Regions from separate parts of the Peribacillus sp. NPDC094092 genome, predicted to be linked through region 2. Evidence: riboswitches for the same ligand, from Rfam matches in the RefSeq annotation. Region 2 holds a riboswitch; each other region holds the start of a gene.
The links. A riboswitch is a leader RNA that binds a small molecule or an ion and turns the genes downstream of it on or off. The one in region 2 is predicted to bind lysine.

Region 1 (10,366 bases), on a different contig from region 2:
CCGGACTTCGTGTCTGATAATATCGCCAGGCGGCCTCCATATGTTGCCTGTAAGTGTTCGGGAATGAACACTTCCTCCGTCGGGCCTATTTTCATCACCTTTTTATTCAATAACATCGTCCAGTCAAAATATTCCTTCACGGTCGATAGATCATGGTGCACAACCAGAACGGTTTTGCCTTTTTCCTTCAATTCCATCAGCAATTGTATGATCGCTTTCTCCGTTGCGGCATCCACCCCTACGAACGGTTCATCCATAAAATAAATGTCCGCTTCCTGTGCCAATGCACGGGCCAGGAATATCCGTTGCTGCTGTCCACCTGATAGCTGGCTGATCTGGCGGTTGGCATATTCAGCCATCCCCACCTTTTCCAGGCACTCCATCCCCTTCTGCCTTTCGGACTTACCTGGTCGCTTCAGCCATCCGAGATGACCATATCTGCCCATCATCACGACATCGAGTGCGTTGGTCGGAAAATCCCAATCCACTGACTCTCGTTGCGGTACATACCCAATACTCTTCCTCATCGATCTATAAGTAGAACCCTTTATTGTGATTTGCCCCGATATTTTGGGGATCAATTCGAGTATCCCCTTTATCAATGTGGACTTCCCTGCTCCATTGGGGCCAATGATGCCGATTAAATTCCCTTCCGGCACCTCAAATGAGACATCTTCGACAACCGGCTTCTTATGATAAGCAATCGTTAAATTCTCAACCTTCAAAGCTGCTAAATTCATAGTTTCTCCCCCTTATTTCAAAGCACGGACGATGGTGTCGGTATTATGACGGACCATTCCGATATACGTTCCTTCTTCCGTCCCTTTTTCACCCATGGCATCCGAGAACAATTCACCGCCGATTTCCACTTTGTGACCCTGCTTGCCTGCTCCCTGAATGACAGCCTCGATGGCCTTCCTTGGTACGCTTGACTCAATGAAGATCGCTTTAATTTTGTTTTCCACAAGATAATTCCGCATATCCGTCACATCTTTTGATCCATATTCCGATAATGTATTGATCCCTTGGAGCCCTCTTACGTCCAGGCCGTATGACTGGCCGTAGTACCCAAAAGCATCATGTGCCGTGACGAGCACCCGTTGATCTTTTGGTATTTTATTAATTTCGTCTTGAACATATTTATCAAGTTCCTCCAATTGCAGAACGTACTCTTCATAATTTTCACGAAACTCTGCTTCATGGTCCGGATCATTGGCAATCAATTCTTTCTTTACTGTATCCGCAGCAACGATCCAAAGCTTTACATCAAACCATACGTGGGGATCATGTTCCTTTGCACTCACTTTGCGAAGTTGGTTCTCCTTGAAGTCCTCCGTTACGGCAATCGTCGGTTTATCCTTGCTCATCATTTCAAATATATCCGTCATTTTCCCTTCAAGATGCACACCGTTATAAAAAATCATATCAGCCGAATCCAGCGTCTTAACATCACCCTGTGTCGCTTTATATAGATGGGGATCGACTCCCGGACCCATTAAACTGGTGACCTCGACATGTTCACCGCCGATATTCCCAACCAAATCTCCAATCATTCCCGTTGTTGCAACGACATTCAGCTTACCATTGCCTTTATCACTTTCGACCGTATCATTGCCGCACCCCGTTAAAATCAGCAATGCAGCAAGCACGCTCCCAATAGATTTCAGAAAACCCATCCATATTCCCTCCCTTTTTCCTCTTTCTAAAATAGTTTGCCATGCGCAAAACTAAGTGTAAATTTTTTTACATTGTCGTAAATACTAAAAAGTTTCCCTTGCACAACTTATTTTATACTATACACAAATACACAAAAAAAGTGCAACAATTTTTTTAAACATTTCAAAAAAGACAATGACATTTACAAACAGCAAAAACTGTCAGGCAGCTCCAAAAGGAGCTGCCTGACAGCCGGTCATTCCGTACATGAAACTAACGCTGAAGTTATATTTATATTGTGGGGTTTTAATGGTGAATATAAACGATGGGGGCTATTTCGGGACGGTGTGAAATTCACGAGTAAAGTGCCAAAATTCACGAGTAAATGTGCATTGCCACTCATTTTTTCAAGGAAATTGCCAAGTACGCAAAGCCCAATTCGATTCCGCAAAGCACTAAAAGGGTGATTAAAGTTTGGAACATCATGTTTTCCTCCTCCTCTAAGATTTAAAACAATCTTAAAGGATGAAACCCATACCAGAACAAGACCTTATTTAAAGAAATCTTCGGCTGCCCCACTCTGTTCCCTTGCCCTGAAATGGGTTTCATACTGTACAATATAAAAAAAGAAAAAACGGTGATACCATGACAAATATTAAAGAAATAGCTCAATGTGCCGGTGTATCTGTATCAACAGTGTCCCGTGTATTGAATGATCATCCATATGTAAGCCCCGAAAAAAGAAAGAGCGTCTTGGAAGCCATCGATCGTTTGAATTATACGAGAAACATAAACGCCATTCATCTTTCAAAAGGTAAAACTAATCTTATCGGCATCATCATCCCCTTCAACAATCACCCATATTACGGGGCAATCGTTAACGGAATCACTAAACAGGCAAATGCAATTGGCTGCCATATCGTCATCTTTCAAACAAATTATGACAGAGAGAAAGAAATCCAGGCTTTTCATATGCTGCAAATGAAGCAGCTAGATGGCATTATCGTTTGTTCAAGGATTTCGGAAATGAAAATCCTTTTGGATTATCAAAAATACGGGCCGATTATTTTATGTGAAGACACAGCCCAGGCTGAATTCTCATCCATCAGCATTGATCATTATGCAGCTTTCTCCTGTGCCCTTGAGTACGTGATTGCTAAAGGATATAAGAAAATCGGATACAGCCTCGGCCGTAAAAAGAGCAGAAATAGTTCCAATCGTATAAAGGCCTTTAACGATGTCATGAGTAAACATCAATTGATAAACAATAAAGAATGGCTGTTTGAAGGCAGTTATCACATCAAAGACGGTGAACAATTGTTTCAGGAATGGAATTCGATGAGAGATAAACCTGAAGCCATCATCATCACGAATGATGACACGGCGGCAGGCTTCATTCTTACCGCTAGGAAATCGGGTATAAGGGTTCCGGAAGATGTGGCCATTCTCGGTTTCAATAATGATAGTCTGAGTGAAATGCTCGACATCACGACCATTTCCTTGCCGCTCGAATGGATTGGGAAAATGGCAGTGGACCTATTTGAGAACCCTGAGGCGGTCCAACATGTAAAGCTTGACTACGCCCTTATAAAAAGGAGGACCGTCTAGTCCTCTCCATGCTTTATTTTGGTATATCGTCATTTGGATTCTTCCTTGCTGCCATCATTCATTAACTAGGAAAAAATAACCACATAAAATAACCATTGCGATATCCATGAGATTAATTTATAATTTTGATATAGTAAAGTTTACTCAATTACTAGCAATCTATTAGCGATTGCATGAATTTCATGAGTACGATCGTCCAACGTCACTTACAAGCTGGCGTAACGATTTTAGAAAATTGAATACTTCCTCATTTACCGATGAGTTAGAGGCTGCAGCTTATAATAGTAAAACGGACGAGATTCTGGAAAATTAAAGACTCCGTTTGAAAGGATAAATTGCCGAAGTTAGGGTATATTCCATGTATATTCTTGCTGGCGGTGTTACCGAACAGGAACACCACTGTCACGTTTTTTCAAAAAAACGTGGGGAGCTATCTTCGGAAGGATAAACGGGTTTATTATAAACAGCCGTCGATCTTTTTCGACTGCTGTTTTTTTATTTTTCGTTCCCTTCCAATAAAAAGGAGTGTAACATCAATTGTCAAATTCACAATCAGCATCAAGCCCTACCGAACTGAAAAGGAGCCTGAAAGCGCGTCATTTAATGATGATTTCATTAGGTGGAACGATTGGAACAGGTTTATTTTTAGCAAGTGGCGGTGCCATTCATTCAGCTGGTCCCGGCGGTGCCTTGGTGGCATACGCGGTCATCGGCATCATGGTTTATTACTTAATGACAAGTCTTGCAGAAATGGCAGCTTTCATGCCTGTGGCCGGTTCGTTCCGTGTCTATGCATCCAAATTCGTCGATCCGTCTTTCGGTTTTGCGATTGGTTGGAATTACTGGTATAACTGGGCAATCACCATTGCCGCTGAATTGGCAGCCGTTGTCTTAATTATGAAGTTCTGGTTCCCGGATAGCCCTTCAATTATCTGGAGTGCCATTGCGTTAATCATTATGTTTCTTATCAATTACATGTCAGTTAAAGGTTTCGGGGAAACGGAATTCTGGTTTGCCATGATCAAAGTCGTGACAGTCGTCATTTTCTTGATCACGGGTGTCCTGATCATTCTTGGAATCATGGGTGGGAAAGACCCAATTGGTTTTTCCAATTTCACAATGGGCGAAGGTCCCTTTAACGGGGGATTCTTCACGATCCTGGGCGTATTCATGGCTGCCGGCTTTTCATTCCAAGGAACGGAATTGCTTGGAGTGACTGCTGGTGAAAGTGAAGATCCAGAAAAAAATATCCCAAAAGCGATCAGATCCGTTTTCTGGCGCATTATCTTATTCTATATCCTTGCCATTTTTGTAATTGGAATGATCATTCCTTTTACCGATTCTCGTTTATTGAGTGAAGATGTTGCCGTAAGTCCATTCACGCTTGTATTTGAACGGGCCGGCCTTGCATTTGCTGCATCCATCATGAACGCGATCATTCTATCATCCGTACTCTCTGCCGGTAACTCTGGCATGTACGCTTCAACCCGTATGCTATGGGACTTGGCACGTGATGGGAAAGCACCGAAATTCCTAGGCAAGTTGGATAAAAGAGGAGTACCCGTGAATGCACTTATCGTGACTTCTTTAGTAGGCTGCTTTGCATTCTTAGCTTCATTTTTCGGTGATGGAGTCGTTTATATCTGGTTATTGAACGCTTCAGGCATGGCGGGATTCGTGACATGGGTCGGGATTGCGATCGCCCATTATCGATTCCGCAAAGCTTACGCAGCTCAAGGCCTTGATATGAATGCTTTACCATTCCGGGCAAAAGGCTTCCCATTCGGGCCTTTATTCGCACTTGTCCTTTGCATTATCATTATCATCGGACAAGGCTATCAAGCTTTCAGCAGCGATGGGATCGACTGGAATTCAATGTTTGTTTCCTACATTGGCTTGATTTTATTTTTCGTCCTATGGTTCGGCTATAAAATCAAACATAAAACGAAAATCATTCCGCTTGAGGAATGTGACCTTAAATCTAAATAACACGCAAAGGACCTGTTCTATGGTGAACAGGTCCTTTTTTCATTTCAAGAGATAAACTCGGCATTCATATGGACGCAGAGGTTTGCCGGAGATCCCTTCTTCCTCCTGATCATAATTGCTGACTTCCTCCTGATCATAATTGCTGATCAGCCTTGTGGCTGAATAGGCATGCAGCTCTTCAGGCAAAGTATAGGAGGCCTGCTCTTCTTTAAAGTTGCATAGCACCAACAGCTTTTCCCCTTCAAACGATCTCGTGTAGGCAAATATTCGTTCGTCATCCGGCAAGAGCAGTTCATAACGGCCATAAACGACGATTTCATGTTTCTTGCGTAATTGGATAAGCTTTTTATAAAAATGAAAAATGGAATTCGGATCATTATAGGCTTTTTCTGCATTAATTTCGGGAAAATTAGGATTAACCTTAATCCAAGGAACCCCTTTCGTGAACCCTGCGTTCCGGGAGTCATTCCACTGAATCGGTGTCCTCGCATTATCCCTGCTGCGGGCGTGGATGGCTGACATCATCCGCTCTTTTGACCAGCCATGCGAATTGACGAGTTCTTCATAAGAATTCAATGTTTCGATATCCCGGTAATCATCGATGCTTTCAAAGGCAACATTGGTCATGCCCAGCTCTTCCCCTTGATATATATAGGGTGTCCCTTGAAGCATATGAAGGCAAGCTGCAAGCATCTTTGCGCTTTCAATACGATACTTTCCATCATGACCAAACCTTGAGACAATCCTAGGCTGATCATGGTTGTTCCAGTATAAACTGTTCCAGCCATCCCCCTCCAAACCAGTCTGCCACTTGGAAAGAATTCGCTTTAAATCGGTAAGCTTCCACTTATCATTACTCCATTTCCCTGCTGGTCCGCTCCCCAAATCCATATGTTCGAATTGAAAGACCATATGTAGCTCACCACGATCTTTACCTGTGAACAATTGCGCTTCCTCCGGTGTGACGCCTGGCATCTCCCCAACCGTGATCACGTCATGTCCTGAAAGTGCCCGTTGATTGATTTCCTGCAAAAACTCATGTATGCGCGGGCCATTCAGGAAAAAGGGGCTTCCATCTCCATACTGTTTCTCATGATGAACGGCTCCATCTGTATAGCTTTGATCTTTTGAAAGGAAATTGATGACATCCATCCGGAAGCCATCGACACCTTTATCAAGCCACCAAGTCATGATGCTGTAGATTTCTTCACGGAGCTTAGGGTTCTCCCAGTTTAAATCCGGTTGTTTCCTGCTGAATAAATGTAAATAATATTCATCCGTTCCTTCATCATATTCCCATGCTGAACCTTTAAAAATGGACTCCCAATTATTTGGTTCTTTTCCATTCCTGCCAGGTTTCCAAATATAATAATCCCGTTTCGGATTATCTTTTGAGGATCGGGATTCCTTGAACCACGGATGTTCATCAGAAGAATGGTTGACCACCAGGTCCATCATGATCTTCATTCCACGTTCATGAACCGCCTTCAACAACCTATCGAAATCAGCCATGGTCCCGAATTCAGTCATGATTGATTTATAATCACTGATGTCGTATCCATTGTCATCATTGGGAGATTGATAAACAGGGGATAGCCATATCACGTTCACACCCAGCTCTTGTAAATAATCGAGCTTCATCAAGATTCCGTTTATATCCCCTATCCCATCCCCATCACTATCCATAAAACTCCTTGGGTACACTTGATACACAACAGCCTCTTTCCACCATGCTTTGTCCATGCCTTTCCCCCTCTTTGGCCGCATTGATTAATCATTACACCAATACCCCTATTATAAAGAGGGAAACTTCAGAATATTCTACTTTTATTCAGCTATTCCCGTTTGAATCATTTCAATATCCAGATCCACTTCGATTGGAATATAGGGATATGCCTTCTCCCAATGTTTCTGATCAAAATTTCTGGTTTTACTTTTAGCGTGATCACCGATTGCAATCGGATCGATATTGTACTCCTGAAACATGGTTACCATCTCATTTAATTTTTTCCCAATGACACGCTCGGCCCTGGCCTCTATTTTATTCAGGTCGACCGCTTTGCCCAAGTCATAGCCTTGGACTTCCAGCAGACTCGCCTTTAATTTCACTTCAATCCTTACCTTTGGGTCTTGGTTTGCATCCGAAATATGATAATGGACACGTGACTCCACGTTATTGATATCTGTAAAGTCATTTTCCTTCCATTTAATTTCATAACTCCCCATCTTAAAGTTATCAGTAAGGACTTTAAATAAAAATCCGTCCTCATAAGGAATGTATTTGCCAATATAACGATCCTGATTAAACAATGCGATCCCTTTAACCCGTATTTGGTCCCCTTCCGTTTCCAATAAGGGCAAGACCGGGTCGATTCCTTTACCATGACACGCATATAAATACCTGTGTAGATCGACTTCAGGCAAATTAGTCCTTATATTCTGTTCGATCAGCTCTTTCACTTGAACTCCTGGAGTTTTAATCAACTTCGGCTCCATTTTAACTACATCCTCCGCTTTGCCATGAACGACCGCTAAGTACAAATCCCTTCCCACCATCGGGTCACGCCTATATGTATCGACATAATCATTCAACCCCTTGCCTGCCAATTCTTCACCATAGAGAATGACAGTCAGTCTTCCACCGACAATCGGGAATGGTGTTTTTGCATTTTCCTGCTGGCGGGCTGCCTTTATATCATGGGAGACCGCCTCATATACTTCTTTACCGAGATTTGCTTCCTCCCCAGGCTGTGGAACGCTGACAACGACCGTACCTTTGATTTTTTTGCCTTCGGCATCATCATAACCTACGACTTCAGCAATTAAAATATCTTCCAATATTTGTTTTTCTACGCCGCAAGCCGTCATCAAGAAACCTGCCAATGTTATCAAGAGAATTCGGATTTTCACGATTTACGCCCCCTGACCTTATAGACAATCGACTGCCATATGAATAAGAGCGGAAGATACAAATAAATGATATAAAAACCAATTTCCGAACTTATCGTGTTAAACTTATCGATTCTATAGCGGTTATCCAATAAAATGCAGGAAACTAAAATGATTAGCAGAATGAAGACCAGCATCTTTTTCTGCCTTAGTCCAAATACTCTTTTTGCTGTCCTGCTCGCTGCCCAAACCCCTATGCAAACATTCGGCAGCACCATGAACAGCCAAACGGAAATCCCTATGTATTCGAACCTTTCAATGAATGGAAGGTCTACAATTTTCCATAACGTTAAAGTTGCCCATATTACATCTTTCAATTGATCTTGATGATAGTAGGCTAATGAAACAATGATGGATACTAAATATATCGCCATAGTGAACACCGCCCCTAAGTGGGCCCATTTTTGAGATTTTTCACGGTTCTTAATGAAAGGGTAATAAATGAGGAGTAATTCAAAACCAAGGTAATTCAGGGTCATTTTCTTGCAGGCCTTCATGATTTCCAAAAAGGAATGATCAAGAAAAGGACCCAAATTTTCAAAGTGGGCGTACTTCAATGGGAAGTAATTCAAAAAGAATAATGGTGATCCGATAATAAGCCCGATAATGCAAAAACCGGTAATGACCCTGAACCCTCCCGCCACAAAACTATACACGAGAATAAGCATGACGGTTATTAGCATCAGGAGATTGACACCAGGGAACATCCAAACCTGAATGACTTCTAAATAAGTCCTGATAAGAATGATGGAGATCATTATAAAGTAGAGGATGAATAAAATAGTGAAAGCATTTCCGACCCATTTACCGAACAAATCCTTGTGGATGGCAACCAAATCAAGTGTTTGGGGACCCCTGCCTAAAAGCCTGAAACACATCCAAAGCAGAACATTTATGATCAACCCTGATATGAGGACAGATAACCATGCGTCTTGACCAGCCTCTTTCACTATGACCCGTTCAAACCCCAATATCCCTACCCCAATCTGCATGCCGGGCATAAGGAAAAAAACAAAAAATGGCGATATTAATTTAGTTTCATTCGGTTTGACTTCCATACCTTCTCACCGCTTTCTACACCTTATTCATCAATATCATTATGGGAGTTTCGCTCTTCCGCCTCCTTCCTTATCCTTAGTGGATTTTCCGTCCGCAGAAATTGCGGGCGTTTTTTCTGCTTTGAAAAAGGGAGGCGAATGAGACTATCTTTAAAGTCATGAATTCTTAACGGGTAAAGCGGGTCTAAATAAGGACTGCCAAGCGAAGTCAATTTCAATAAATGACTTAAAATGAATGCACTGCATAAAGCTATTCCAAACAGGCCGTATAACTGGGCTGCAATCAGAAAAGGGAAGCGGATAAGGCGGATGGTATTACTGATTTGGTAAATCGGCACCGTAAACGAAGCCAAGGCAGCCAAAGCGACGAGCATCAGTAAGACATTACTGACAAATCCAGCTTCCACGGCGGCTGTACCGATGACTATACCGCCAACAATGCCAATGGTGGAACCAACCTTAGCAGGCAGCCTGACCGCTGCTTCCCTCAGCAATTCAATCGTCCCTTCCAGCAAGATGGCTTCCAAGATCGGCGGAAAGGGGATCACTCCCCTGGATGAAATTAAGATTGGCAGCAAATCCGTGGGAATCACTTGATAATGATAGGTTAAAACGGCAACATACAGAGGTGAAGATAAAACGGAAAACAGCACGGCGAAAAGCCGAATCAAACGGAATGACGTGCCGAGATTCCAAATTTGGAAATAATCTTCAAATGATGAAAAGAACGAAATGATGGTATTTGGACCAACTAATGCATGTGGAGATCCATCCAGCATGATCCCTATTTTCCCTTCCGATAATACACTTGCCAGATGATCAGGCCGCTCCGTATCAATCAGTTGCGGAAACATCGAATTTCGATTATCCGTGATCATCTGGCTTACAAACGAAATATCGACGATCGTATCATAGTCTATATCATCTATTCTCTGCATGACCGTATTCACGATCTGTTGATTTACTACCCCATCTATGTAGAGTACCGCTAACCTTGTTTTAGAGATGCTGCCGACCCTGAATTCCTTGGACTGCAATTCAGGAGTGGGCAACCGGTTACGGATCAGATTCAAATTCGAATCAAGCGATTCAACAAAGGCCTCCTT
Region 2 (10,366 bases):
CTGTTGATGTCAGTGCTATTGTACGAGTTCCTAATACTCTAACTGCAGAAGTTCCTTCATGGGCATTCCGTGTCCCAACCTTTTCTTTTCTTGCGGTTGATAGATCAGAATGTTTTGGTTCTGCAAACTTCGCAAGAGTGTATGCCGTATGGCAGGCTTACGGTACAACAAATGCTCATATCCTTTTGTCTTTCTCCGATAATGGCGGAGCCACATGGTCAGCCCCAATACGTGTTGATAATAGTCCTGAGAATACCCAAAATTTTTTCCCGTTTGTAGCAGTTTCCCCATGTAGCGGCACCGTAACCGTGATTTACTATACAAACCGGGAATCATCTACTTCTCTAGATGTTTTTTTAGCAGTTTCGACTAATGGTGGAGCCACATTTACAAATACACGGATAACAGACGCTTCTTTTGACCCTAACGCCGATCCTACCTTTGGTAATCCGAGCACATTTATAGGCGATTATATCTTTTCGGCCTTCATTCCTCCAGATTTGCCGGAACCGGAAAAGTTGATCTCAGTTTGGACTGACACTCGGAGCAATAACAGTCAAGATATATTTGGAAACATAAGCGACCTTGAACGGATCCCATCCATCAGCTGTCCTGGTAATATCACTCAGAATAATGACCCGGGTGTATGCGGAGCTATTGTTAACTATCCACCGCCAACTGTAAGTACTAGCTGTCCTGGAGTGAATTTTAGCTGCAGCCCTGCTTCTGGATCCCTATTTCCAGTGGGTGAAACCACCGTCACTTGCACTGCTACTGACATCTGTGGAGGAACTGCAGAATGCTCCTTTACGGTCACAGTAAACGATGTCGAACCGCCAACCATCATCTGTCCAGGTAACATCACTCAGGGTAATGACCCGGGTGTATGCGGAGCTATTGTTAACTATCCACCGCCAACTGTAAATGATAACTGTCCTGGAGCAACATCTGTTTGTTCCCCACCTTCAGGATCGCTCTTTCCTGTTGGAACAACTATGGTGACATGTACAGCCACGGATGCTTCTGGGAATACAAGCGCTCCTTGTTCGTTTAGAGTAACAGTAATAGATAATGAACCGCCAACCATCATCTGTCCAGGTAACATCACTCAGGGTAATGACCCGGGTGTATGCGGAGCTATTGTTAACTATCCACCGCCAACTGTAAATGATAACTGTCCTGGAGCAACATCTGTTTGTTCCCCACCTTCAGGATCGCTCTTTCCTGTTGGAACAACTATGGTGACATGTACAGCCACGGATGCTTCTGGGAATACAAGCGCTCCTTGTTCGTTTAGAGTAACAGTAATAGATAATGAACGGCCAACCATCATCTGTTCAGGTAACATCACTCAGGATAATGACCCTGGTGCTTGTGGGGCGATAGTAAACTATCCACCGCCAACTGTAAATGATAACTGTCCTGGAGTAACATCTGTTTGTTCCCCACCTTCTGGATCGTTCTTTCCTGTTGGAACAACTACGGTAATATGTAGAGCTACGGATGCTGCTGGGAATATAAGCGCTCGTTGTTCGTTTACAGTAACAGTAAAAGATACTGAACCGCCAGTGATTAAAGGTCCTGCCGACTTCACGGTTTGTAATGACCGATGTTCAAATGGGGCAATCGTTCACTTTGATCCTTTAGTGAGCGATAACTGTCCTGGGGTTACGGTTGTGTGTACACCAGCTTCTGGTTCTTTCTTTCCTCCTTGTACGACAACGGTCATTTGTAAAGCTACCGATGCTTCTGGAAATACCAGCATTCATTCGTTCGACGTGACGGTAATTGTAGATCCTTGCCGATTTTGTAGTAACAGATGCCGTTGCAGAAGATTCTAGTTAACATAGTTACTGAAAAGCCAAACCCATGTTTATCAGGGGTTTGGTTCTTAGTCGTTTTTTATCGTTTATTCAGGATTTCATACAACCTTGATGTAGCAAGGATTTGCTAGATGATCAATAAAAAGGCCTAGATTAACGACTAGGTCTTTTTATTGATCATCTTTATTTATCTAATTATGAAAGCGGTAGGTTCGTAAAAGTACACTTTTCGAACGTTTTTTTGATAAAACGTGATGGAGTGAAAAGTAGAAGAAGGAATACAAAAATGGAATTTTGGAACCATACAAGTCTGCAGCAAAATAGAAGGAAAGCAACTAAGGACATGAGATAAAAGGGGGGGGGGATAAAAAACTTGTCAAAAAAAAGCCATTGCTAAAAGAGAACATAGGCCATTATTCTATGGTGAACTATAATGTTTGTTCAAAATTTTAATCGATAAAGCTATTACTATTGCTCAACTAGTTTAAGTACTGATCCGTAAAGTATAAAAAGCAGTACACTTCATTCGAAGTTTGCACTGCTTTTGTAAATTTCGTCCGTTAATTATGGTTTTTAATCAGAAAATCGATATTGAAGAGTCACTTAATGAATCATTAAGTTTATTTACTTAATAAAATTGCTTCTGTGTTACTCGTTTGTAAAGCCGTTTGTAGTGCTCTTTTTTCTTCATGGTTTAAAGGGACCAATGGTAAGCGGACCCCGCCAACATTTAACCCCCGCATATTCAATGCTGATTTTACCGGTGTTGGGCTTGGTGCAGCAAATAATGCTTTCATAATTGGAAGAAGGTTGCGATGTGCGGTTGCAGCACCTTGGACATCACCATTTTTAAAGCTATTGATCATTTCTTGCATTTCATTACCAATTATGTGTGAAGCAACTGAAACAATACCTGTTCCACCGATGGCTAAAACCGGTAATGTTAACCCATCATCGCCGCTGTATAATGTAAAATCGCTAGTTGTTTTGCTGATGATTTGTGCCATGGCATCCAAGTCACCACTTGCTTCTTTTACTGCCACGATATTATTGATTTTCGAGAGCTTGACAATCGTCTCTACTGACATGTTCACACCACTTCGCCCTGGGATATTATAAAGCATTACCGGTAATGTTGTTGAATGGGCAATAGCACTAAAGTGCTGGAATAATCCTTCTTGAGACGGCTTATTATAGTATGGGGTAACAAGCATGATTCCGTCGACTCCTGCTGCCTCCGCTTGTTTTGTTAAGCTGATAGAAGCTTTCGTGTTATTTGAGCCAGTTCCAGCTATGACTGGTACTCTTCCATCAACAATCTCTACAACCATTTTGAATAAATCTACTTTCTCTTCTGCAGTTAATGTAGGAGACTCTCCAGTTGTACCGGCTATTACCAATCCATCAGAACCATTGGCAATTAAATAATTAACTAAAGTTTTCGTAGCATTAAAATCAACCTCATCATTATGATTAAACGGGGTAACCATTGCGGTTAATACTTGGCCAAAATTCATAACTTCACACCCTTTTGTATAATTTTTTTAAAATTCAGAGGTGGTTAGGGCCAATCAGGAAAAAACGCAAAAAAGCAACAACGAGGATTCGCTGCTGCAGTAGAAACAATATTTTCAAATAAAATGTTTCCGCGCATAAGATAGCCCTCCATATAGTTTCCTATATGACAGTCCTGCATTTATTCAATAGCAGAACCAGCTTCAAGAACATGAGATTCTTTCCGCTTCGGCAAATTCCCCTTTCCACAATAATCATAGGATCTCATTCTCCTCAAAATGTGTACTATTGGTCTTTGCTCCTCTATCCTCACTTCAAAAAGTATGAAGTAAGAAAATATTTAATTGACTGTAATATAACAAGGATCTCTTATTATTGCAAGGGCATTTTAGAAATATTTTTTTAGAATACTTGGATAATCAATGGAACGGGATAACGGATAGGGCTGGGTTCCTCTTTTAAAAAATTATGTAATCTCAACAATAAACGGTTTTATGAATAGTTTCATACTTTTATAGTCAGTTTTATAATGGATAGGTTCATTAGTATTTATCATTAGAAAACTTAGAATAAGGATCAATTTGGGGAGGGCATCATGATAATTACAAAACTAATAAAGGAAAAATAGATATGAAAATCCGTGACGTTTGGGAAGCAAGAAAACGAATCGCTTCAATGTAAGTAGGACTTCATTGATTCAATTATACTATCATAAAAAATTGAAAAGGATGGCCATTGAAGGCCTCAAGCCAATCCCATCTATCGTCCGATAAAAACTGACTGGAGCAATTGCTTGCAAGTGGAAAACAAACCGGAGGCGTTCGATAGCAATGCAACTGGCAATTTCACCAGCGAGTATGCTGCTGAAAATGGAAAAATCCGAAGCCAAACAAGACCAAACTGATTGAACTGCTTGGTGCTCTACCAGCGGAAAATTATCTTAACTTTTCCCTCATAGTCACTTTAAGTGAGCGGAAGGAATATTGGCGATAGGTTTTTGTTTTTTGTTTTATTAATAATTAAATTACACGGGTCCTATATTGTATTAATAATGTAAAGTTACTATTTTATTGGAAGAATTTATAAAAAAATAAAAAATAAGGAGGATATTTATCTTTTTGCAAAATACTTACATAATTAAAGCGTCTATACGATAAATGGGAGGAATTGATTTTGAAAGCGAAAAATAAATTTGCTGCAATGTTGACCATTGTAACGGTAGGATTAACAACTTCTTTATCAAGTGTACAAGCATTCTCGGAAGCTTCAAATTCAGATAATAAACGTAAACCGGAGCTCGTTTTTCCTGTAATCAGTGATGTACATATAGATGATGGGTCAACTGCTGATATGAATAAGTTTAGAACCGCCATGGATCAATTAAACAAAGCTGCGCCTAAACAGGATGCTTTTGTCGTCGTTGGGGATTTAACGGACTATGGATACGCTACTGAATATGATAAGTTCTTCTCCATTTATAATGAGAAGAAACAAGGCGATGTCCAATCCATGTTTACAATGGGAAACCATGATTATTGGAATGGACTTTCAGTAGAAAATGCACAAAATCGTTTTCTCGAGAAAACAGGAATGGATTCTCTTTACTATCATAAAAAAGTAAATGGATATGATTTTATTGCGTTAAGTCCGGAAAATGGTAATACGCATGGTTTATATTCCGTTAATCAAATTAACTGGTTAGGAGAAAAGTTAGCGGCAGCAGAAAAAGAGAATCCGGACCAACCAATCTTTGTTTTTCTTCATCAACACATTAAAGACACTGTGTATGGAAGTGACTTATGGGGAACTCAGGAAAATAAAGAACTTTTATATAATACATTAAAGAAACATCCACAAGTTATTACATTTTCAGGCCATTCTCATTATCCACTTGAAGACCCTAGAACGATTCATCAAAAAGACTTTACGTCTGTTGGCACGTCTTCTGTAAGTTATTTGGAATTAGAGCCGGGCAAACTTCAAGGGTTTCACCCAGAAGGATATCGGGATATTAGTCAAGGTATGATTGTAGAAGTCTATAATAATGAAGTTGTCATTAAAAAACGTGACTTTCATAAAGACGATTGGACAGGAAAACCATGGGTGATCAAAAATCATTCTAAAAAAAATAACTTTGCATATACAGACGATCGAGATCAGTTACCACCGGTTTTTGCAGTTAAAGACAAGGTTTCGATTGTAAAAGAAAAATCGACACTAAAAAGTTTAAATGTTACATTTCCACAGGCAAAAGATAACATGCTCGTACATTCTTACCACATTACATCCAAAAACAAGGAAACAGGGGAGTTAGACGCGGACTTCATTGCATTTTCTGAATTCTATATGGATCCTATTCCAAAGAATTTAGAGTTCCCTGTAGCTGGTCTTAAGCCAGGTACGGATTATGAAATTCAGGTACAAGCACTAGATTCATTTAACAATAGCAGTAAAAAGGTGTTACTGGCTGAAGGCCAGACAAAAGCCCTGGAAATGGTCTCTGCACAAGCTTCTCCTTCTTTAGTAAAGGCAGGTGAATCGACTACGCTCCAAGTGAAGATGAAAAATTATGGAAAAGGCAGTGTGAAAGGGAAAATTAAAGTTGATGCACCTGAAGGTTGGAGTATGGAACACAATGAACTTGATTATGAACTTTCAGGAACTGAAGAAAAAATATTTCCAATTAAAGCTACAGCTAGTAAGGAAAATTCCGGTTCATCGCAATTCACGATTACTGCTTACGAGGGTGGCCAGAAAATCGGATCCACCAATATAAATGTATTCGTGAACATGTTGCTTGGAGAAAGCTTTGATCAATTAGAGTCTGTATTGAAGCCAGCAGTGAATGAAAACATTCCAAGTTCTATTCTCAGTTGGAGTCATGCAGTCCCTATCGGCTGGTCGATTACAAATAGCCCCAATATGCCAGCCGGTACAATGGAGTGGCAAGGTTGGAGTTTCACTACAAAGGACTTTTGGACAAAAGCAGAAGACCAAGATCGCAACAAATTTGAGCTTGGTCAAGGTGTTATAGCTGTAGCGGACCCTGATGAATGGGATGATAACGGTTCACCATCATCAAAAGGTTTTTTTGATAGTACATTGACTTCACTTTCCGTAAAGGTTGAGGGTGCAAAAGATCTATATTTAGGATTTGCATCCCATTATAAACAAGAAGGAACGCAAACAGCTGAAGTAACTGCTGTCTTTGATAATGGGGAAAAACAACAGGTTCTCATTTATGACAATAAAGCTGCTTCCGATAATAAAAATGGACATGTTTTGAATAAGTATGAAGTTAAATCCATTAAGGTTCCTGAAAATGCTTCTTCGATGACAGTACAATGGAGAATGTATAATGCGAAAAATAATTGGTTTTGGTCGATTGACGATATTAGATTGGATGACCAAATGATCGTTTCACCAAATGAATGAGAAGAACAGGTGAACTCTTCTTAAATATTAAGAAAATGCGGACTATCCTTAAGGGGAAGTTCGCTTTTTCTTTATTTATAATGGTTTATCACTCATTTATTTCGTATCTTTGTTAAGATAATACATCAAAATGAAAGTATAGTTATTAATTAAACCATTGAAGTGCAGCATTATTTAAATCTGGGATAATTTAGAAACCATTCCATTATTATAAATGGTGGGATGAAGAATCCAATATTTTAACAAAAAACTAGCCAGGCGAGATTCGAGAGAAAACTTCCGTCGAGGAGGCTTGGCATATAGTCGGCGGGAATGGTGCGAATTCTGAAAAAACTGGAACGTTTAATCATTAAAGAACAGTAGACCGACAATAGTAGAATTTTTTCTATGTATTTTAGAAAATTTTAAGATTTGTGTGATATGTTTTTTTAAGCATAAGAAATATCGTGGGAAACATTGTTCAGATAAACGGTGAACCTATAAAAGAGTAATCGAAAGATCGATATGGGGTGAAATATTTGTCAATTAAAATGAGGTTTCTGTTGTCCTACGTTGGCGTAATTCTTATTTCCATCACTTTATTTTTAGCTGCTGGATTTTTACTTACTTTTGCAATAACAGGTGATATAAAATCGATAGAACATTTATACAAAAAATCCTATCTCCAAAAACCTTTGACTGCAGTAGAAGAAAGTGTGTTTCTCGATTTAAAGCTTTTGGCAAAAAATAATCCAGATCAGCTTCTGAACGAAGAACAGCTGGAGAAGATTGACCATAGAGATATTAAGATCGTCGTTAGAAAAGGGAATAACATTGAGTATAAGTCCCCCACACTTGATAAGCTAGGCTTGGTTCAATCACTTCCCATGTTCGAAGAAACGAACATCAATACGCGGGACACAATCAAAATGAAAGACTCTTTTTTCACATATGTGAAGTTTGATTTTTATTTTTCTGATGAAAGTGAAGGAAGTATTTTTGTATTGAGAAAGGCAAGCTCCTATGCCGAGCTGACCCGCGAGTCATTTCCCATTTTATTCGCGCTATTGTTATTACTGTTTGTAATGATTATTGGACTTTTAAATTATTTAGTTTCAAGAAGCATCATCAAACCTATCTCAATACTTAAAGAAGGCGCAGAGCGTATAAAATCAGGAGATTTAAACTTTGAAATCAAAGCGACTTCGAATGATGAAATTGGACAATTGAATAGGGAATTTGAGGAAATGAGAAAAAAGTTAAAAGAGTCCGTAAACCTTCAGCTTCAGTATGAGGAAAATCGCAAAGAACTTCTATCCAATATTTCTCATGATTTGAAGACACCGATCACTTCGATTATGGGATATGTTGAGGGGATAAAAGACGGAGTAGCAAACACCCCGCAGAAAATGGACAAGTATTTATCGACTGTATACCTAAAAGCAAGAGATATGGATTCATTGATAGATGAATTATTTTTATTTTCCAAGCTGGATCTAAAAAAGGAACCATTCACATTTGAAACGGTCAGACTGGATAAGTATTTAAAAGACTACGTAGATGAACTTCAGCTGGATTTACTTCAACAAGGAATCCAGATTGAACTTCAACAGCTGCATAAACCGATATACGTGACAGCGGATAGAGAGAAACTAAAACGGGTAATGGCCAACCTAATCAGTAATTGTGTAAAGTATATGAATAAAGATGAAAAACACATTTCCATTTCTCTGCATGAAGGAATATATGATGTAGTCGTGCAAGTAACAGATAATGGATATGGAATAGAATCTTCTGCTTTGCCTTATATTTTCAACCGCTTTTATCGTGCTGAGCAATCTAGAAATTCTCAGACAGGTGGAAGTGGTTTAGGGCTTGCGATTGCAAAAAAAATTATCGGCGAGCATGGAGGAGATATTTGGGCTACTAGCGAGATAGGAAAGGGTACAAGTGTCTACTTTTCCATGAAGAAAGGTGAGGAAATGTGAAAAAGATATTACTTATTGAAGACGAAGTCAGCATTGCTGAATTGCAAAGGGACTATTTGGAGATTAATGATTTTAGTGTTGATATTCAACATACAGGTGATGCAGGTCTCCAACACGCCCTTCAAGGAAATTATCATTTAATCATTTTAGACATCATGCTACCAGGATTGAATGGATTCGAGATATGCAAACAAATACGTGCAGTCCATAATATACCGATATTGCTTGTATCCGCCAAAAAGGAAGATATTGATAAAATTCGGGGACTTGGTTTAGGGGCAGATGATTATATTACAAAGCCCTTTAGTCCAAGTGAACTAGTTGCAAGAGTGAAAGCGCATTTAGCGCGTTATGAACGTTTAGCGGGAAGTCACCCCAAATCTAATTCAATCTATGTTCATGGGATTTCTATAGATAAGTCAGCTCGCAGAGTTCACATAAATGGGGAAGTGGTCCCGTTTACAACAAAGGAATTCGATACTTTAGTGTTTTTTGTCATGCATCCGAATCAAGTATTAAGCAAAGAACAGCTTTATGAAAATATTTGGGGATTGGAATCGGCTGCAGATGTTTCTACTGTCACCGTCCATATCAGGAAACTACGTGAAAAAATTGAAAGAGATCCTGCACATCCAAAATTTTTGGAAACCGTTTGGGGAGCAGGGTATCGCTTTAATGTTTAAAAAGCATGTTTTATGACCCGTCACGAAGGTGGCGGGATCTTTTTATAAACATTAAGAAAGTTTATAAATAAGTTAATCATTTTTTAAGAAATTGTTTAGAGAGAGCCATAATATATAGAGGAGACAAAAAAATGAACAAAAAAATATAAATTTCATCAGCTATACTACTTGGGTTACATTGGCTTTAACAGGATGCAACACAAACGCCGAAGACAATCAAAGTGCTCAGAGCATGAACAAGCTGCTAAAGAGAGTAAATACGGAAAATAAGTTAACTACAGGACAGGAAATGTGGCACGAATTGGCAAGGTTTAATGTTTATGATAAGAATAATGATGTCTTAACAAAGGAAAACGCAAACTTTATAAGTCTAGCGAATGCTGAAGCATCGAGATATGAATTTTTTGATGGTAAAACCGGTTAAAGCCGTGGTGCTTACGGCTTTTACGATGTCGTTCATGGAAATAAGATAAGGCCCTTTTTCACAAGGTGAAAATAAGTATGGCGCAGTTCTTGAACTTACAGAGCTTACTGAAAATAAATTAACTTATAAACGAATCGGTAAAGATAAAGATGGGAAAGACATAACGATAACAGTGGAACATATATACCTTATGAAGGTAATTTGAAACTAAAATCAACTAAGTAAAATATAAGAAAGGGATTTTGCATGAATAGCAAAATCCCTTTCTTAATATAGTAATAGAAGAGTGGTTCAAGATGCTTACACGTTAAACTGTTCAACAGATGTTTCCAGGTCTTTAGCGAGCTTTACCATCGAGGAGGTTGATAAGGATATATCCTCCATGAATTTCGCTTGTTGATCGGTGGATTGTGCCACTTGTTTTGAAGCCACTGCAGTTTCCTTTGTTAACCCTGCAAAATCTTCTATCGAAGCATTGATTTCCTGAGAACTTGCTGCCATTTGCTCTGTAATGGCTGA
Region 3 (10,366 bases), on a different contig from region 2:
TAATACTTATGAATGAACTCTATCTTCTTATACGAAAGCGAAAATTGCGCTAACTCCGATATAAGAAAGAAGAACGAAAACGATCAATGTAAAGTAAGTCATGATTCTTTGCGATCTTGGTGAAACTGTCAGACCCCAGCTCACTGCAAATGACCATAATCCATTAGCAAAGTGGAAGATTGCCGAGATTACACCAACAATGTAGAACACAAGCATGAATGGACTAGAGAAAATATCTGCCATCATGTCAAAGTTAACTTCAGCACCCATAGCTGCCTGAATTCTAGTTGCCCATATATGCCAAACAAGGAAAATCAATGTTATGATTCCAGTAAGGCGTTGCAGCATGAACATCCAGTTACGGAAGAAACTAAATCTGCCTAAATTGTTTTTTGCTGTAAAGGCAATGTAAATTCCGTACACAGCATGGAAAATGAGCGGTAGATAGATAACGACCCATTCTACCAAAATTTTCACGGGCGTAAACTCAATTAAATGAACTGCCCCATTAAAAGTTTCTTCTCCTTTTGTTGCCATAAAGTTTACCGATAAATGAAAAATTAGGAATAGACCAATTGGAATTACTCCTAGAAGTGAATGAAGCCTGCGATTCCCAAACTCACGATTCTTTGCCACTAAGTGCCCCCCCTTAATTTGTGAAAAATCATGCAAAGATAATCTGGTGGCTACCTTTTATCTCCGCGTGAAAATACAGTATAGAGTCAAAAAACTCCTCTATACTTCCTTTACAATTATGTGACATGTCCATTTTACTCCTGACTTCTATGTGCGTCAAGAAAACGGATACAAGAAATCTCTTTTTCAGAATAGATTTTATTGGATTAATTTGACTTTTTTTTATCTATCAAGCACATATTTTGGAGAAATTACTCATTAATCTATTAATATCCCGGTATAATTTCTCATTTTTTTCCAATTGTTATTTAAATAAATAAAAAACAGTATAATTTGCAAAAGAAATGCGTTTATAATAGATTTACAGAAAGAGGCGATAAATTATGAAAAAAAATATTGCTGCTGCGATAGAAGAAGAGATTCAAACTGAAGAAATTCAACCTGAAGAATTCAAAGTTCCAGCTTTCGGGTACGAATTAATCAGAGAAGTTCTATTGAACGATATTCTCGGAAAAGACTCCAATCAAATCCTCTATTGGGCAGGTAAACAATTAGCAAGAAAATTCCCATTGAATGGCGATCAGGAAGTTATTGAATTTTTCCAAAGCGCTGGATGGGGCAATCTAGAAATCTTGAAGTATACGAAACACGAGATGGAATTATCCCTGACGGGTGAAATAATCAGCCGCCGCCTGGAGTTACACCCTGATTGTCACTTCCAGCTCGAAGCCGGTTTCCTTGCCGAGCAGTTTTCACTGCAAAAGAAATTCCTCAGCGAATCAACGGAAGAAATCAAACGCCGCGCAAAAAAAGTGATATTCACCATCCAATGGGATCCCAGAGATCCAATCTAATGAGCCCTTAAAACAGACTTACCCTTTTTACCGGAAGTCTGTTTTTTATTGGACTCCTGGCACTTAAGCTAGCACATTTGCATGCTGACCAAGTTTAAATGCTTCATGAAGGGATTCAACCGCCTTCACCATTTCCTTTTCATTGACGACAGTCGATACTTTAATTTCCGATGTACTGACCATTTTCACCTGGATGCCTGTATTGGCCATCACTTCAAACATTTCGGCAGCCACTCCGGGATTGGATACCATACCAGATCCGACGATGGACACTTTGGCCAACCCGCTCTCCGTTTCAACCCGGTCGAATCCCAATTGCACTTTATTATTTTCCAGCACGATCAATGCCGCTTCCGTATCTTCACTTTTTGTGGAAAAAGATAGATTGGTCGTATCCTCGGCGGTCATGCTCTGAATGATGATGTCCACATTGATCTGGTTTTTCGCAAGTGTCGTGAAGATTGTGGATAATGCACCAAGAGATTGGGGCAAACCATAAACTGTGACCCTCGTAATACTGTCTTCAAAAGCAATGCCGCGTACAATTAAGTTTTCTTCCATAGTTGCTTCCTCCTCTATGATCGTTCCTGATTCTCTCTCCATGCTTGAACGGACTTCAAGCGGAATTTGATAATTCTTTGCATATTCGACAGCCCTTGGATGAAGGACGCCCGCTCCCAGGTTGGCAAGTTCCAGCATTTCATCGTAAGAAATGGATTGGAGTTTCCGCGCACCTTTTATGTAGCGTGGATCCGTTGTGAAAACACCTGTTACATCCGTATAAATATCGCATCTATCCGCATTCAGCGCTGCAGCGATCGCAACCGCCGTCGTATCGGAACCGCCTCGCCCCAAGGTAGTGATCTCCCCATTTACATCGTTACCCTGGAAACCGGCCACGACCACTATTTTCTTCTGTTGAAGCTGAGCTTGGATCCTTGAAGCATCGATGTTTAAAATCCGGGCATTCCCATGAACGGATTCCGTTTGCATGCCAGCCTGCCAGCCAGTATACGAAATGGCTTCATGTCCTTCTTCAATCAATGCCATCGTTAACAGGGAAATCGTTACCTGTTCCCCAGTGGTCAATAGCATATCCATTTCCCTTTTGCTCGGGGTTCCGGAAATATCACGGGCCATGGAAACCAATTGGTCCGTTGTTTTCCCCATAGCTGAAACAACGACGACTACCTCATTTCCATTCTCCGCTTCCTCGATTACCCGATTGGCAACATTTTTGATTTTTTCTACGCTACCGACGGATGTTCCGCCAAATTTTTGAACGATCAATGCCATCCTCATGCACCCTCTCTACTTTTTAGGCAATAAAAAAAGCAATGAGAAATATCTCATTGCTGTGATCACATATCTAAAACTGTAAACACAGTGAGATAGCTCTCCAGGATATAAACCCTGACAATCCGCCATTTATTAAATGTCGGACCAGGAAGACAAGGTATGAGTCTTGTCTACCTTCGGCGTCATCCCCTTTCAAAACCTTTCATGGAAGCTCATACTTCTCCAGGTTTTTACTCTTGAATTCCGCACCTCTATCAGCACTTTTAAGTTGTCTAGTTAAAAATTCCTTTTAATCATAGCATAGTGATTTATCGGTAGCAAGATTATTCTTGTAATTTTCTAACGATTCCCTCGGCTACCCCTTTTGGCATACCAGCTTCCATGATCTCCTCGACTGTTGCCTCTTTGATTTTCTTCAATGATCCAAAATGCCTTAATAATTGTTTCCTTCGTTTTTCCCCGACTCCTGGAATATCATCAAGCTGGGAGTGAACCGCATTTTTGCCGCGTAGCTGGCGATGAAAAGTAATCGCGAACCGATGCACTTCATCCTGAATTCTTTGTAATAGGTAGAATTCCTGGCTCCGTGAATCAAGGGGTACGATTTCAAGAGGATTTCCGATCATCAACTGCGATGTCCTATGCTTTTCATCCTTAATGAGGCCTGAAAGTGGAATGTCAAGGCCCAATTCGTTTTCCAGAATATCCCGAACGGCTTCGACGTGTCCCTTTCCGCCATCAATGATGATCAAGTCCGGAAGCGGCAGCCCTTCTTTCAATACTCGTGAATACCTTCTTCTGACCACTTCACGCATCGATTCATAATCATCAGGTCCCTGGACCGTCTTGATTTTATATTTTCGGTACTCTCTTTTTTCCGGCTTCCCATCAATGAACACGACTAAAGCGGAAACAGGGTCACTTCCCTGGATATTGGAATTATCGAAAGCTTCAATTCGGTGCGGAGTGTAGATACCCAATTGGTTCCCGAGGTTTTCCACCGCATTGATCGTTCTTTCTTCATCCCTTTCAATCAAAGAGAATTTTTCCTGGAGGGCGATGGAGGCATTTTTATTCGCCAATTTAAGCATGTCTTTTTTCGCCCCCCTTTTGGGGTGAATCGTTTTGACCCCAAGCAGCCCTTCGGCCATTTCGGCATCAACTGATTCAGGCAGCAAGATTTCCTTTGGTTTAAAATGGTTCGTAATCTCGTAAAACTGACCTAGGAATGTAAGAAGTTCCTGTTCGGGTTCATCGTAGACTGGAAAAAGTGAAACATCCCTTTCTATTAATTTACCCTGCCGGACAAAAAATACCTGAACGCACATCCAGCCTTTATCATAGGCAAAACCGAATACATCCCTGTCGATGAAATCGGTCGTCATCATTTTTTGCTTCTCCATCGTTATATCAATGTGGGCAATCTTGTCACGGAACTCCTTGGCCCTCTCGAAATCGAGCTCTTCTGATGCCACAAGCATTTTTTCTGTCAGTTCTTTTTTTATTTCAGTATGCCCGCCGTTCAAGAACCGGTTGATATCATCCACCATTTTTTTATATTCCTGCTCCCCTACTTCATATACACACGGGGCCAGACACTGGCCAAGATGATAGTAGAGACAAACGCGATCTGGTAAAGTATTGCATTTTCTCAGGGGGTAGATGCGGTCGAGCAACTTTTTCGTTTCGTTGGCTGCAAACGCATTCGGATAAGGACCGAAATATTTCCCTTTGTCTTTTTTGACTTTTCGCGTAATGATTAGTCGCGGGTGGCGTTCCCCAGTCAGCTTGATGAAAGGATACGTCTTATCATCCTTTAGCATGACATTATATTTTGGGTCATGTTTTTTGATTAAGTTCAACTCTAAAATAAGAGCCTCGATATTGGATGAGGTGACGATGTATTCGAAATCCTCAATCTCATTCACGAGCCGAAATGTTTTTCCATCATGAGATCCCGTAAAATAAGAACGGACACGATTTTTCAACACCTTCGCTTTGCCTACATATATGATCGTTCCCTGACGATCTTTCATTAAATAACAACCAGGTTGATCGGGAAGAAGGGCAAGTTTATTCTTTATTTGTTGATTCATGCATTCAGCCTCCTGTTCTCCCATTTATACCATCATTATATATCAAGATAGTGAAAAAAGCTTCAAGTCCGCAGACTTGAAGCTTTTTTTAGCTATCTTACTATTACGCGTGTTTTGCAATAAGTTCAGCAAGTGCTTCTTTAGGTTGGAAACCAACAACCTTATCCACCACTTCACCGTCTTTAAGGACGATTAATGTCGGGATGCTCATCACACCGAATTTTCCTGCTGTTTCTTGGTTTTCATCTACATCCACTTTAACGATTTTTGCTGTATCGCCAATTTCAGTATCAAGCTCTTGAAGAACAGGAGCGATCATTTTACAAGGTCCGCACCATGGAGCCCAAAAATCTACAAGAACAACACCTTCGCTAGTATCTGTTGTGAAAGTTTGGTCAGTTGCATTTACAATAGCCATATATATTTCCTCCTCAAATTTACTCAAATAACTAAAGACAGTATACCATTGTTGCTCGAACCGATGCTAATATTTTGCTTCAGTGGTAGGATGTCCAAAAAAAGAATGAATATGCAGGCCGAAGTCCTTGCCTCTTAGCCCAAATAAAGGGGCAAGACACGTATCGGCTTTCGCCAAATGTCTTGCCCCTTATCTGTAATATCTCTTTTTTTAAGCGTTAACTTTTAGTTTTTTGAATTCTTCCGTAAGTAATGGAACGACTTCGAAAAGGTCTCCGACAATTCCATAATCAGCTACATTGAATATGTTAGCTTCCGGGTCTTTATTGATGGCAACAATAACCTTGGAGTTGGACATCCCCGCTAAATGCTGGATCGCACCGGAAATTCCGCAGGCGATATAAAGGTCAGGTGTTACGACTTTACCCGTTTGCCCGATTTGCAAAGAATAATCGCAATAATCCGCATCACATGCTCCGCGGGAAGCTCCTACAGCTCCGCCAAGAACTTGTGCAAGTTCCTTTAATGGTTCAAAACCATCTTCACTTTTCACGCCCCGTCCGCCTGCGATGATTACTTTCGCTTCTGAAAGGTCGACCCCTTCGCTAGCTTTTCTAACAACATCTTTAATGATGGTGCGTAAATCCTTAATATCCACACTTAATGTAGAAACATCGCCAGAGCGGGACTCGTCTTTCGCTAATGGTTCGATATTGTTCGGACGGATTGTCGCGAATATCACGCCATCCGTAACAATTTTCTTTTCAAATGCTTTACCAGAATATATCGGGCGGGTGAAAACGATATTTCCGCCTTCTTCTTCAATGGATGTAACGTCCGAGATCAAGCCTGATTCAAGCTTTCCAGCCAATTTAGGTGCAAGGTCTTTTCCCAGGGCCGTATGTCCAAAGAAAATCCCTTCTGGCTTTTCCTGCTCGATGACCGCAAGCAAGCTTTGCGCATATCCATCTGAAGTATATTGTTTCAATTGATCATTTTCCACTGCCACGACCCTGTCCGCGCCATATTGGATCAATTCATTCCCGAAATTTTGAACACTGTCACCAACTAAAACACCTACGATTTCCCCGCCATCTGCAGCAAGTTTAGCCGCACCGATAGCTTCAAATGATACATTTCTCAGTGAACCGTCACGAACTTCGCCCAATACAAGAAACTTTCTAGCCATTTATAAAAACCTCCTGTGCTCTATTTTCTTTTTTGTCGTGTGTGTTGTTTTGAAAAGTGCCGTTTAAGATTAAATCACTTTTGCTTCACTGCGTAATAATTGTACAAGTTCGCTAACTTGATCACCGATTTCTCCGTCCAATACTTTTCCAGCTTCTTTTTTAGCAGGAAGGTAAATTTCAATCGTTTTTGTTTTTGCCTCAACATCTTCTTCTTCCAAATCCAGGTCATCCAATTCCAATTCCTCAAGCGGTTTCTTCTTCGCTTTCATGATTCCTGGCAAAGAAGGATAACGCGGCTCATTTAGCCCTTGTTGAGCTGTCACCAACAATGGAAGGGATGCTTCGATCGTTTCGGAGTCCCCTTCGACATCCCGGATAACGCTTACATTTCCATTTGCGATGTCCAATTTAGTAATGGTTGTAATATAAGGAATTTCTAAAATTTCGGCAACGCGTGGTCCCACTTGACCAGAGCCGCCATCGATTGCTACGTTTCCTGCAATGATTAAATCGGCATTTTTATCTTTTAAGTATTCACCTATAATTTTGGCAGTCGTGAATTGGTCGCCATTTTCTATGTCGTCTTCTATATTTATCAATACGGCTTTGTCAGCACCCATTGCCAGCGCTGTACGTAATTGCTTTTCAGCCTCTTCGGTTCCGACGGAAATAACCGTTACTTCGCCGCCTTGTGCATCACGTACCTGGATCGCTTCTTCAACCGCATACTCATCGTATGGATTAATGATGAATTCTGCTCCATCCTCATTAATTTTTCCGTTGGATAGTGTAATTTTTTCTTCTGTATCAAATGTTCTTTTCAGCAGTACATAAATGTTCACGATAATACCTCCCGAATGATTTGAGTTTTGAAGATTATGAATTTTATTGATATATAGTATTGTTCTACAGATTTCATCAAAATCCTGCATGATATATAAAAATAGTTATTTAGATCATTTCCCTTTGAATACAGCTTCCCTTTTTTCAATGAAAGCGCTGATTCCTTCTTGAGCATCAGCGGTATCGAATGCTTGGCCAAAGAGGGCGGCTTCCCTTTCCACACCTTTATGGTAGGAATCATGCTTAGAATAATTCAATAACTCAATGGCCGACTTTAAAGCCAGTGGGCTTTTCTTGGCGATTTTATTGGCTAGTTCTTTAGCTTTTGGAATCAGTTCTTCATCCGTGAAGGCATGATTCGCCAATCCGCATTGCACAGCTTGGGTACCTGAAATCGGTTCACTTGTAAACAGCATTTCAGCTGCCTTTGCCATGCCTACATAACGAGGAAGGCGTTGGGTCCCGGCAAATCCAGGGATTAAGCCCAACTGCAGCTCAGGCAAACCAAGTTTAGCCCTTTCGGTGACCAATCGGATGTGACAGGCCATGGCCAGCTCCAATCCTCCGCCAAGCGCTGCTCCATGGATGGCTGCAATGACCGGTTTTGGAAAAGATTCGATTTTCTCAAATACAGATTGACCATTCTTGGTCAGCTTCTCGAAAGCTTTCCCGTTTTCCACTTCCGTAAACTCTTTAATGTCTGCTCCTGCAGAGAAGAATCTTCCTTCACCATGAAGAAGGACTACCCGTACGGCTTCGTCTTCCCCAATTTGATCGAAGGCTTGTGAAAGCTCTCCGATGATAGCCGAAGAAAGCGCATTTGCAGGTGCATGATCAATCGTTATAAAAGCCACATGATTTTCGACAGAAAGCTTAAGATATTCCATATCAATCCCTCCAGGCATCCTAGTCAAACTTTTTTGAAAATTCAATATGTATCACTTCCCTAATAAGCGGGAAGCAGGATTAATCGATTCTTTCGAGGATGGCTGGGCATCCCCTATTTAAATCGTTAACTTTTCAGGCCACAGCCGCCAATCAGCAGGCGGTGAACGTCTGATGCAAGGTCAGGAAGAGAGTACTTCTGCTCATTCATGACCCATGTCGTCACGGTTTCGTCAATCGTTCCAAAAATCATCTGCCTGGCAAGTAAATTATTTAAATCAGGCAGGAATTCGCCGTTCTCTTTTCCTTCAATAATGATCTGATCGATTAAATTTAAATACCCTCTTAACACATCATTAATTCTAAGGCGCAATTCCTTATTCGACTGTCTTAATTCCAACTGAGTGACAATTGCTAAATTCACGTCTTCTGAAAGGTTTTTAAAATGTCTTTGGATGAGCACATGCAGTTTATCCGAAGCAGTGGTCTTTCCTTTTATCTCTTCTTCGATCTGTTCCACAAAAGAACCCATCTTTTCATGGAATAATGATATTAAGATATCTTCTTTATTTTTAAAATATAAATATATGGTGCCATCCGCTACGCCTGCCTGCTTGGCGATTTTGGATACTTGGGCTTGATAGTAACCGTTTTGGGCAATGACGATAACGGCCGCTTCAATAATTTGATTATACTTTGGTCTGTTGCTTTTCACTGGATGTCCCCTTTCAGAAAAATGAATGAATAATCATTCATATTTCTATCATAAAATGACGGCCTTTTACTGTCAAGCAAAAACTTCAAGAGTCCTGACATTCCACTTATGTTCATTGTACAGCCCCCATCCATAGCTTGTCCAGCCGTTCTGCAAAACACGGAGCTCTCTTCCGCTGCTCCGTTAAAAGGGGGGCTTGTTTAAGCTTCTTTTCTTTCCTCGGATATTTTTTTCTTTTCTTCCTCGATAAGGACCCTTCTCAGGATCTTTCCTATCGTCGTTTTAGGAAGTTCATCCCGGAATTCATAGCTGCGCGGCACCTTATAGGAAGCCAGGTTCTTTCTGGCAAATTCATTCAATTCCTCTTCAGTGGCCCTGGCATTTTTTTTCAGTACGACATAGGCCTTAACTGTCTCACCGCGATAAGGGTCGGGAATACCTGCCACGACCACTTCCTGTATGGCCTCATGCTCGTATAGCACTTCCTCCACCTCTCGTGGATATATATTGAAACCGCCTGCAATGATTGTATCCTTTTTCCTTTCGACCACATAAAAGAACCCCTGCTCATCCATGTAGCCCAGATCTCCTGTAAGCAGCCAGCCATTTTTAAAGGTGTTTTCCGTTTCATCCGGTCGGTTCCAATACCCTTGCATGACCTGTGGTCCTTTTATGGCAATTTCGCCTATTTCATTCGGGGGAAGCTCTTCAAAGGTTTCCAGGGATAGAATCACCGAGTCAGTATCTGGCCATGGCAGCCCAATGCTTCCTTTTACACGCGGCTGATCCCAGATGAAATTAGCATGGGTCACCGGTGAGGTTTCAGAAAGTCCATAGCCTTCAACAAGCTTCCCGCCGGTAATTTTCTCAAACTGCTCTTGAACCTCTACGGGCAATGATGCAGAACCGCTAATACAGGCATTGATGGAAGAAAGGTCATATTTAGCGATATCCGGATGGTTCAAGAGGCCGATATACATCGTTGGCGCTCCCGGAAACATGGTCGGCTTCTGTTTTTGGATGGTCTTAAGCGTCGCTTCGACATCGAACTTTGGCATGATGATCATGGTGTTCCCTTCCATGATGGAAAGAACCAAGACTGTAGTCATACCGTACACATGGAAGAAGGGCAGAATCGCGAGGATCCTTTCCTCACCGCGCTTATTTTTATAAAGCCAAGCATTGCACATTTTCGTATTTGCCAGCAAGTTCTTATGGGTTAACATGACCCCTTTGGGAAAGCCTGTTGTCCCACCAGTATATTGCAAAAGGGCAAGGTCATTATCCACATCGATCGGCACAGTGGCTTCTTCAGTCATCTTTCGTTTCATTATTTCGGAAAATAAATGATGATTCCCTTCATGCTCCACATTGATGACAATGCCGTATTGCTTTTTTTGGATAAAAGGATAGATAAGGTTTTTCGGAAAA

Region 1: another riboswitch for lysine. It lies ahead of ACQKNS_RS16545 (amino acid permease); the one in region 2 lies ahead of dapA (4-hydroxy-tetrahydrodipicolinate synthase).
Region 3: another riboswitch for lysine. It lies ahead of ACQKNS_RS12550 (aspartate kinase); the one in region 2 lies ahead of dapA (4-hydroxy-tetrahydrodipicolinate synthase).

The regions. Positions count from the first base shown of each region.
Region 1 covers NZ_JBNNUC010000003.1:172,709-183,074, forward strand. Annotated here, with positions in the region: gene ACQKNS_RS16530 (metal ABC transporter ATP-binding protein) at 1-740, opposite strand, end outside; gene ACQKNS_RS16535 (metal ABC transporter solute-binding protein, Zn/Mn family) at 753-1,676, opposite strand; gene ACQKNS_RS16540 (LacI family DNA-binding transcriptional regulator) at 2,302-3,264, shown strand; lysine riboswitch at 3,520-3,705, shown strand; gene ACQKNS_RS16545 (amino acid permease) at 3,802-5,253, shown strand; gene ACQKNS_RS16550 (glycoside hydrolase family 13 protein) at 5,293-6,996, opposite strand; gene ACQKNS_RS16555 (Ger(x)C family spore germination protein) at 7,081-8,163, opposite strand; gene ACQKNS_RS16560 (GerAB/ArcD/ProY family transporter) at 8,160-9,260, opposite strand; gene ACQKNS_RS16565 (spore germination protein) at 9,284-10,366, opposite strand, start outside.
Region 2 covers NZ_JBNNUC010000004.1:211,001-221,366, reverse strand. Annotated here, with positions in the region: gene ACQKNS_RS19490 (HYR domain-containing protein) at 1-1,841, shown strand, start outside; gene dapA (4-hydroxy-tetrahydrodipicolinate synthase) at 2,444-3,340, opposite strand; lysine riboswitch at 3,474-3,652, opposite strand; gene ACQKNS_RS19480 (metallophosphoesterase) at 4,512-6,773, shown strand; gene ACQKNS_RS19475 (ATP-binding protein) at 7,292-8,740, shown strand; gene ACQKNS_RS19470 (response regulator transcription factor) at 8,737-9,423, shown strand; partial or broken gene ACQKNS_RS19465 (DUF4822 domain-containing protein) at 9,740-10,072, shown strand; gene ACQKNS_RS19460 (methyl-accepting chemotaxis protein) at 10,148-10,366, opposite strand, start outside.
Region 3 covers NZ_JBNNUC010000002.1:730,212-740,577, reverse strand. Annotated here, with positions in the region: gene ACQKNS_RS12560 (succinate dehydrogenase cytochrome b558 subunit) at 28-636, opposite strand; gene ACQKNS_RS12555 (YslB family protein) at 1,020-1,490, shown strand; gene ACQKNS_RS12550 (aspartate kinase) at 1,554-2,786, opposite strand; lysine riboswitch at 2,875-3,051, opposite strand; gene uvrC (excinuclease ABC subunit UvrC) at 3,113-4,885, opposite strand; gene trxA (thioredoxin) at 4,989-5,303, opposite strand; gene ACQKNS_RS12535 (electron transfer flavoprotein subunit alpha/FixB family protein) at 5,514-6,491, opposite strand; gene ACQKNS_RS12530 (electron transfer flavoprotein subunit beta/FixA family protein) at 6,561-7,334, opposite strand; gene ACQKNS_RS12525 (enoyl-CoA hydratase) at 7,449-8,222, opposite strand; gene ACQKNS_RS12520 (TetR/AcrR family transcriptional regulator) at 8,348-8,935, opposite strand; gene ACQKNS_RS12515 (long-chain-fatty-acid--CoA ligase) at 9,136-10,366, opposite strand, start outside.